Linked DNA regions of Cytobacillus sp. IB215665. The protein of the gene in region 2 interacts with the protein of the main gene of each other region in a pairwise test. Links are inferred from orthologs where the notes say so. Each region holds a gene or a part of one and is shown on either strand. Other genes may lie near its edges.

Evidence for each region.
Region 1: the proteins of secA (region 2) and SLH52_RS12530 interact in binary tests that used the Escherichia coli proteins (3 or more experiments, as listed by UniProt). The link is inferred for Cytobacillus sp. IB215665 from one-to-one orthologs.

What each region holds. Positions count from the first base shown.
Region 1 is NZ_JAXBME010000009.1:58,300-63,440, forward strand. Bases 807-3,633 are described here. They hold SLH52_RS12530 (alkaline phosphatase), read left to right. Parts: upstream 807-1,442; coding sequence 1,443-2,825; downstream 2,826-3,633. Other genes in these bases: SLH52_RS12525 (sigma-70 family RNA polymerase sigma factor), read right to left, coding at 807-1,101; SLH52_RS12535 (PEP/pyruvate-binding domain-containing protein), read right to left, coding at 3,173-3,633. Outside these bases: ATP-dependent Clp endopeptidase proteolytic subunit ClpP, read right to left, coding at 1-356; more of SLH52_RS12525, read right to left, coding at 382-806; more of SLH52_RS12535, read right to left, coding at 3,634-5,141.
Region 2 is NZ_JAXBME010000001.1:371,166-376,587, reverse strand. Bases 1,505-4,612 are described here. They hold secA (preprotein translocase subunit SecA), read right to left. Parts: upstream 4,259-4,612; coding sequence 1,751-4,258; downstream 1,505-1,750. In the rest of the region: SLH52_RS01535 (hypothetical protein), read right to left, coding at 4,751-5,278. UniProt on the Escherichia coli protein: Required for protein export, interacts with the SecYEG preprotein conducting channel.

The DNA of each region.
Region 1 (5,141 bases), on a different replicon or contig from region 2:
TCACTATTTGGAAGCGCATAACGTTTCCCTTTTGTTCCACCAAGTAAAAGCATTGCACCAAAGGATGCCGCCATACCAGTGCATATCGTTCGTACATCAGGTTGGATATATTGCATCGTATCAAAAATCGCAAAGCCTGCTGAAGTCGAACCACCTGGACTGTTAATATAGAGGGAAATATCTTTCTCTTCATCATTAGCTTGTAAAAATAATAGCTGTGCTACTACACTTTGAGCCATATGGTCATTGATTTCTTCACTAACCATAATAATACGATCCTTCAAAAGCCTTGAGTATATATCATAGGAACGCTCTCCACGACTTGTTTGCTCAATGACATAAGGTATTGTACTCATTTCTTTCCTCCATCATCATATTTATCTATGCTGCCATAGAAACTATGCCTGCCCGAGAGGATATTGGACGTATCAACTTACTATTACATACAGGCTTTTCACTATCACTACTTAGAGAATCAATACTTGGAATCACGCGGATAAGTATTTCAGGATCTTGCATTTTTAATGACAAATAAAAAGAAGTGATTAACTGTTCTTGTTCTTGCTCTGGCCATAAGCAATGAACTAGTGACAATGGGTCATCAAGTGAAATGTTTTTTATCCGCTTTTTTCCACGATGAAGTATACTTTTAACAGCCGTTTCTGTCGTTGTTAAAATGTTTGCAATTTCAGTAATTTGATATTGAAATGCTTCCTTTAAGATAAAAACGACCGCTTGCTTCGGTGTTAATTTTGACACTAATTTTTGGATGATATCTAAAGAATGCTCTAAGTGATCAACGTCAGTAACTATCGTTTCCGGAGTAGATTCAATTGTTTCACGCTGTCTTTTTCGACAACTATCAATCCATTGATGATAAGCTATTTTATTTAACAATGCGGAATTCACATCAGGCAAATCCTTATACCGCTGAAGTGCTTTGAGCAAAGTTTCTTGTACAAGGTCATCCCCATCCCAACTATTTTGAGAAAGAAAATAACAGTATTTTGTTAGCTTCTCATAATTCTTTTCTAATTCATTTAATGACAAGGCTGTATGTTGATCGTCCAAGTTCGTGCAAGATTTAGCATTTGTGTACACATCTACTCCTCCTTTTTGCACCTCTCAATATATAAAACGAATAACGATAAAAAAAAGATACGGCTAAAAAAATTTTTCTTGCCTTTTTTCAATAAACTTGAAAGCAAGATGATGAATTACAAGTATTTACTAACAACATTACAGTTAAACAAAGGTAATCCTCCTAGCTTAGTATTCTCTTTTAAAGTACGTTTCACCATTAGTCATTATTCGATCATCGACATCCCATTATTTTACCAATTTACATTTTATTTACTAAATGTTAGTAATTTATCAATACCTCTTTTACATTTTTCTCTTAAACTATTATGTGATCAAACATATAGGGAGGAAATAATGTTATGAAAAAATGGAATTGGAAGAAGTCACTGTTACCTGTGGCACTTGTTAGTACATTAACAGTAAGCAGTATCGGTCTTTTGCATGGTGAAGAAAAAGTTGTTAATGCAGCCTCATCAAAAAATGGCAAAGTAAAGAATGTGATCTTTATGGTCGGTGACGGAATGGGTGTTCCTTATATGACAGCTCTTCGTTATATGAATGATAATCCAGACACAGAGCAATATGAAAAAACTGCTTTTGATCCATATTTAGTAGGATTACAAACTACATACCCAGACGATCATGAAGAAAATGTTGTTGATTCTGCTGCAGCTGCAACAGCAATGTCTGGTGGTATAAAAACATATAATGGCGCTATTGCTGTAGATAATGATAAATCAGATGTAAAAACAGTTCTTGAGCAAGCAAAAGAAGGTGGTATGGCAACAGGGTTAGTAGCTACATCACAAATCAATCATGCTACACCAGCCGCATATGCTGCTCACGATGAATCTAGAAAGAATTACGATCAAATCGCGGATGATTATTATGATGACCTCATTAACGAAGAGCATAAAGTGGACGTTTTGCTCGGAGGCGGTACATCATACTTCGATCGCGAAGACCGCAACTTAACTAAGCTATTCCAAAAGGATGGATATAGTTATGTTACAACACGTGATGAATTGTTAAAAGATAAAAATGACCAAATCCTAGGTTTATTTGCTCCGAAAGGTATGGACAAAATGATTGACCGTACTGCTGATATTCCTTCTTTACAAGATATGACAAAAACAGCAATTGAGCGCTTAAGCAAGGATAAAGACGGCTTTTTCTTAATGGTAGAAGGCAGTCAAATAGATTGGGCGGGTCACGATAATGATATCGTCGCAGCCATGAGTGAAATGCAAGATTTTGAAAATGCCTTTAAAGAAGTGATTGAGTTTGCTAAAAAAGATGGTGACACACTTGTTGTTGTGACAGCTGACCATTCAACTGGAGGATTCTCTATCGGAGCTAACGGTGTTTATAACTTCTTCGTTGAGCCGATCAATGCATTTAAGAAAACTCCTGATTACATTGCTAATGAAATTGTTGAAGGACTAGAAGTAGAAAAAGCCTTAAGCAAGTACATTGATTTAGAATTAACTGAAGAAGAAATACAATCTGTAAAAACTGCTGCTAATGCTGAAGAAGATACATTTACTGTTATTGACAATGCTATCGAAGTTATTGTAAATACTCGTTCTCTATCTGGCTGGACGACAGGTGGACATACTGGTGAAGAAGTGCCAGTATATGCATATGGTCCTCAAAAGGAATTATTTGCAGGCTTCATTGACAATACAGACCACGGAAAAATCATTGCTGAATTATTAGAAGATAAGAACAAGAAAAAGTAGGTTTTAAGAGGGTGCTATCATTTGATGGTACCCTCTATCACATATTCTAGTAAAATTTTAGCGTGCTTGTGATGTTCAAAATGAAGCAATTAGCTCAGGTTTACTCACCCTACGACTCATTTGTCTTAGGATATTTTCACAACAGTTGTTGTTATTCTAAGAAATGAGCACTTATAAAATGGCATTTTCTCATACTTTTTTAAAGCGTTACAATGGAATAAAAACTCATTTGCTCTTGTGATTTCTAAAAAGCAGCCGCAAAGTTACGATAAGAACGTTCGTGTAAAATATGAATATAGACTTAAGGAATACAAAGCTAAATTCATAGTTAGTTAATTATTCATATCTTATTGTTTTATTATTTCAACCGTACCAGTCTCACCGTTAATTCTAACCATTTGTCCATCCTTCAATGTTGCTGTTGCAGAAGGTATACCGACAACTGCAGGAATGCCATATTCTCTTGCTACAATTCCACCGTGACTAACAGGTCCACCATACTCCATGATAAGCCCTTTTGCAGTCATGAACAACGGTGTCCAAGCAGGGTTCGTACTTTCAGTAACAAGAATCTCTCCTTCTAATAACTCAGCTTTATTTGGGTCAAAAATAACCCTTACTTTCCCCTCGTAAATACCTGCTGATAAAGGAACACCTTGCAGGATTTTGCTATGCGGATCAACATTTTGAGCCGAGTAAAATGTTGATCCAGTATTTAATACAATGCGAGGGATCGTTGTTCTAGCAAACTCCCTTATATATATTTCTTTGTTCGTTAGAATGGTAGACCTTAATTGCTTCCTACTTCTTATATCCTGCATCCTTAAAAAAAAGATATCTCCTGCATCATCAATTAAGCCGCGCTGCTCATACAACTGACCTACTTCTAACATAACCTCTCTCGCTAGTGCCAACATTCTTACGATATCAAATTTTGGATACTCTCTCATTCCAGCAGCTATTCGATAATCAATGATCATCTTCCTCATTTTCCTAGCTCTTCTTTCACCTTTTAATACTTTAATTCTCTCAAATATTTCATTAATTAACTGATCTGCTTTTTGCGCATTCCCAAGAACTTCGTCAATGTTCCGATTGTACATTTGATCTACCATATACGATTTTATTAAGTTTATGATATATGTTGGATCCTCTGACCATCTCTTTACACCAAAATCTAATTCAATCGTACTTCTGTGTCCAAATTCCTTTAAAAACTGTCTCACTTTAGGGTGATCTTTTGTTGGTTCTATCCCCTCTTCATCAAAGTACTTTGCCAAATAATTAAGTTCCATACCTAATTCAACAGTTATACAATTTGGGAATGATTTTGTTAGCGGAACGATATCATAATCATCACCTAACATTTTCGAGAGCTTCTTACTAATTTTTGAGAAATTAGCAAATGCTACACAATATAAGGCTTGCTTCTGAGATAATTTGAATGCGTTGACAAGTGTATCCTTAATAAAATCCAACTTCTCTTCAACTGTTTGGAGAGAACATGCAAGCTTCATATGTTCTTCAACTACAGCATGACCTATTTTCTTCATCTGTTCATATCTGTCTTCAGAAGCGATTTTATTAGCTTCAACATATGGCTTAACCATACTAATAGCATATTTGATAATGCCCCAAGGTATTTTAAATTTGATTCCTTGGTTTGTAAACTGTTTCCCATGATGTTTCAATACAGCATTCATCGTACCTTCAAGTGGAAGATCGTTTCCAGCAAAAGCTTTCGCAAATTGCTTTCCAACAAATTTATTTGCTAATAAATAAGTGATGTCAGCAAATATTCTTCCACCAGCCTCTTTTACAAACCCACCATCCAAAGGCTTATTACGACTTGTCATCACGTTTACAATCGTCGGAACCATATGCCCAAACAGTTCAAATCCTAACGGTGTAAAAGGCTCCTTCATTCCTAACATAACTGTACTTACTGATAAATATGCTCTAAGTTTTTCATCTTGAACAAAACTGTCTATCGGGAATAATGAAGTGATATCTCTTGATTGAACAATATATAATTCATCGTTATGATCAAAAGCAAACTCAACGTCTTGAGGTTTACCAAAATACCTCTCCACCTTAACGGCTTCTTTCACAATCAATTCGATGTGTTGATTTTCCAATGAACTAATGTTCTTTAGACGCTCTATTACTGGTACATATTCAATCCCATCTTCGCCATATTGACACAAACGTTCTTTTGAAGATAGTTCTTCTATCAGTACCTTTCCATCCGGCTTTGCTACCGTATACTGGTCTGGATTCACTTCACCACTTACAATTGCTTCTCCAAGCCCATAA
Region 2 (5,422 bases):
TTAACACATAGGAAATAACAAGAGATGGAGCAGGGAGTTCGGAGACATTAATTGAATCTGATTCTTATGTATAGTAGTTTTTTGTGTCAAATTGATTTGTTTATATACGATTTATCGTTCATCGTTCACTTTGCATGATATTCACGTTATATGTTCTGTATATTGTGCAAAAGCTATAATTTATTTGTTGAACATGTTTGTGATTGTCCATTTGTATGCTTTTATTTTTCATACTTTCCTGTTTACTGTCCAAATGGGAGGGTTTACTTGCCATATACTTTGGTTTACTGTCCAAATGTGAAGATTTACTTGCCGTACTTTTGGTTTACTGTCCAAATAAGAAGATTTACTTGCCGAACTTTTGGTTTACTGTCCAAATAAGAAGATTTACTTCCCTAAGTAGTAAGCACATAATAAGATACACAAAAACCCCACTCATATTGAATGGGGCAACATCTGTTTAGTTAAGTTTTGAACGAAGGTACGAATCTATGAATGAATCAAGCTCACCATCCATCACACCTTGTACATTACCTACTTCAGTATTTGTACGGTGATCTTTTACGAGAGAATACGGATGGAATACGTAAGAACGAATTTGGCTTCCCCAGCCGATCTCCTTTTGCTCACCACGAATTTCAGCAAGCTGCTCTTGTTGTTCTTCAATTTTCTTTTGATAGAGCTTTGCTTTTAGCATTTTCATCGCTCGATCACGGTTTTTAATTTGTGAACGCTCTGATTGGCACGTAACAACAACGTTCGTTGGAGTATGAGTAATCCTTACTGCCGAATCTGTCGTATTGACGTGCTGACCACCCGCCCCACTTGCACGGTACGTGTCTATTTTCAAATCTTCAGTACGAATGTCAATTTCAATGTCTTCATTAAACTCTGGCATGACTTCGCATGATACGAATGAAGTATGTCGACGTCCTGACGAATCAAAAGGTGAGATTCGAACGAGACGGTGAACACCTTTTTCTGCTTTTAAATAACCGTATGCATTATGCCCTTTAATTAACAGTGTGACACTTTTAATACCAGCTTCATCTCCAGGTAAATAATCCAAGGTTTCTACTTTGTAACCTCTTCGCTCTGCCCATCGTGTGTACATGCGCAATAGCATTGAACCCCAATCTTGTGATTCAGTACCACCCGCACCTGGATGCAGCTCTAAAATCGCATTATTTTTGTCATACGGTTCACTTAATAACAGCTCTAATTCAAATGTATTTAAGTCCTTCGTTAATGCTTTACATTCATTTTCAAGCTCTTTTTGTAACTCATCATCTGGCTCTTCTTTGACAAGTTCATGAGTCACTTCGAGATTTTCAAATGTCTCATTTAGCTCTGTAAACTTGTTAACTAAGTCCTTTAAGCCATTTGCTTCATTTATGACAGTTTGAGCCGCTTGTTGATCATCCCAAAAGGATGGTGCTGCCATTAATTCTTCCAACTCATCTATTCGAGCTTGCTTCGTATCGAGGTCAAAGAGACCCCCTAAAATCAGCTAAACGAGTAGCCATTTTGTCAAGCTCTTGCTTAATTTCAACTAAATCCATTTATTTTCCACCTCAATAAAATTTTTACCTACCTTACATGTATATCCCGTTGACTGTAAAATAAATACATCAAAACAAATTATCATAGAAAATAGGTGAGCAAGCATCCACTGCCAACTCACCTTTGTTCACAGTAAAGAAAAATACATTTTATCACTTTAATGCCTCGGTCGGGGGTCAGATCCCTGTTATTTGCCGTGGCACTGTTTGAATTTCTTCCCACTTCCGCAATAACATGGGTCATTTCGGCCTATCGAAACTGCTTTTTTAACTGGTTTGCGCTTTTGCTTTTCTCCGTCTTGCTTTGGATTAACCGCCTGTCCCTTTGCGACTTCTTGACGTTGAAGGTTATTTCTAATTTGCGCCTTCATCACATACTTCGCAACGTCCTCTTCAACGGAAGCCACCATATTTTCAAACATTGAAAATCCTTCCATTTGATACTCACGCAATGGATCAATCTGGCCATAAGCTCGAAGATGAATACCTTGACGTAGGTGATCCATCGCATCAATATGATCCATCCATTTACTATCAACTGCACGCAGAACGATAACTTTTTCAAACTCACGCATCTGCTCTGTCTCTAATTGCTGTTCTTTTTCATCATAGCGTTCTTTTACTTTTGCAAAGATAAGCTCACTAATTTCTTCAGGCTCCTGACCTTTAATTTGGTCAAGTGTGACATCACCTTCAGCAAGCATTGTTGCATTTGTATAATCAATGATGCCTTTAAGATTCCATTCTTCTGGAAGCTCTTCCTTCGGTGTATGCAAATCAACAGATCGTTCAATCGTTGACTTAATCATACCTTCAACGATATCACGTAGATTCTCTGATGAAAGGACGTCAGATCGCTGTTTATATATAATTTCACGTTGCTGACGTAATACGTCATCATATTGTAAAAGCTGTTTCCGAGCGTCAAAGTTATTTCCTTCAACACGTTTTTGAGCAGATTCAACAGCTCTTGAAACCATTTTACTTTGAATAGGCTGTGTATCATCCATGCCGAGTCGCTCCATCATCGCTTTCATATTGTCTGATCCGAAGCGACGCATGAGTTCATCTTCCATAGATAAATAAAATTGTGTCACACCTGGATCTCCTTGACGACCGGAACGACCGCGTAATTGATTGTCTATTCGGCGACTTTCATGTCGTTCTGTACCAATTACCGAAAGTCCTCCTGCTTCCTTCACGCCTTCACCAAGCTTAATATCCGTACCACGTCCAGCCATGTTCGTTGCAATCGTAACCGCACCAGGTTGACCAGCTTCTTCGATAATCTGTGCTTCTTTCCCATGATTTTTCGCATTTAAGATGTGATGAGGAATACCTTTTTTCTTCAAAAACTTAGAGATAATTTCAGAGGTTTCAATAGCCACTGTTCCGACAAGTACTGGCTGCCCTTTTTGATGACGTTCAGCAATATCTTCAACAACTGCTCGAAACTTCCCTTCGATCGTTTTATATATAAGATCTGCACGATCATCACGCACGATCGGCTTATTCGTTGGAATCCCAACAACGTGCATATTATATATATTTCTAAACTCTTCTTCTTCTGTTTTTGCCGTACCAGTCATACCAGAAAGCTTTTCATACATACGGAAATAGTTTTGGAACGTTACTGTTGCCAGTGTCATGCTTTCATTTTGAATATCAAGTCCTTCTTTTGCTTCAATTGCTTGATGTAAGCCTTCACTATATCGACGGCCTTTCATCAAACGTCCTGTAAAAGGATCAACGATCACAACTTCGCCATCTTGAACAACATAATCAATGTCTTTATGCATACTAGCATGCGCTTTTAACGCTTGATTTATATGATGATTTAATGAAACATGTGTAATATCAAATAGATTATCAATCCCGAAAGCACGTTCAGCCTTGTTCATGCCTTCTTCAGTAAGCTGAACACTTTTTGATTTTTCATCGAAAATGAAATCTGATTCTTTATTTAGCGTACGAACGAACGCATTAGCTTGTACATATAATTGTGCTGACTTTTGTGCTGAACCAGATATAATTAAAGGTGTTCTTGCTTCATCAATAAGAATTGAGTCAACCTCATCAATAACCGCATAATATAGCGGTCGCTGAACCATCTGTTCTTTGTAAAGCACCATATTATCACGTAAATAATCAAAGCCTAGCTCATTGTTCGTTGCATATGTAATATCAGCAGCATACGCCTCAATTTTTTCCTCACGAGACATACCGTTTAAGTTCAGACCGACTGTTAATCCTAAAAATTCATATAACTGACCCATCTCATGAGCATCACGACTTGCCAAGTATTCATTGACAGTTACAACGTGCACACCTTTACCTGTTAACGCATTTAAGTATACTGGCATTGTCGCTGTTAATGTTTTACCTTCTCCTGTTTTCATCTCAGAGATATTACCATCATGAAGGGAAACACCCCCCATTAATTGTACCTTGTATGGATATAAGCCTAACACACGCTTTGCTGCTTCACGAACAACCGCAAAGGCTTCAACAAGCATGTCATCAAGCTTTTCCCCTTTATCATAACGACCTTTGAATTCTGCTGTTTTTGATTGTAGCTGCTCATCCGTTAAGTTCGCCATATCTGCACTTAATGAGTCAATTTGTGCTGCAAGCTTTTCTAATTTAGTAATTTGACGTTTATTACCATCAAATACTTTCTTTATCATTCCAAGCATTCAAAACGCTCCTCTATTTTCATATAAGTTACACCCAATACGACATATACACACACTGGATATATAATAATGTATATACTAAGTTTTTTTCCCTTATAGAAATCCTATTTCTAATATTAACATTTTGAGACAAAGTGAACAACATTTTGGAGGAATGTGGGAGCATAAGAAGGCAGAATCATATGAATATTTTATATTTGATTCAAAAACCTTAACAAACCATGTATGAAAAAGAGTTAGATCATTCATATAAGAGTATTTTTTTAATAACTCACGTAGTTTACGAAAAGTATTGTTAAAAGAAGGGTATGTGACAACCACATCGTTTCTTTATTGTAAATCCTTCATATTAGGCTGTAGACTTCCAAAGCTGTTCAATTGCTAACAATTGGAGGTGTGTATGTGAAAAAAAGTGTTTCTTGAAGTGAGCTAGAGATTTGGGTCTTAACAACTTTGTTGTTACTTTAATGTTTTTGAATGAAGTAGTACATATTAATAGCGGTACTTTTTATTAATTTCATCAGTCATTAACTGGAACATGGAGTGATGTTGCTGAAGAGATTGTTCGATATGTTTGAAATGACTCCTTGACTCAGAAAGGTTATTTACAACAGCTTCCTTAATTACCGTTACATCGTTTTCAATTTTTGATAGTCGCATATCTACTGTAGTAAAACGGTTATCTACTTGTGTAAAGCGCTCGTTCATTTCATGTTCTAGCTTTGTGAAGCTTTTGTCCACTTGAGTAAAACGTTCATCTACTTTTGTAAAGCGCTCGGCCATTTCAACTTCTAGTTTCGTGAAGCGTTGATCCACTTGGGTAAAACGTTCATCTACTTTTGTAAAGCGCTTGTCCATTTCACCTTCTAGCTTTGTGAAGCGTTTGTCCACTTGAGTAAAACGTTCATCTACTTTTGTAAAGCGGTCGTTCATTTCATGTTCTAGCTTTGTGAATCGTCCATTTACCTCTGTTCTAAATTCGCGCATTTCGCTCATAAATTCTAGTAACAGCTTCTCCATCATATTCACCTCCATTCATTATCAAAGATAATCCTCGAACTAGCCTTCCATTGACTACAAATGAGGTTTGTAGACATGTTTTATTATATCATATTGAAAAAGTAACATTCGATAAAAGAACAATGAGATATTGGTCAATAAACT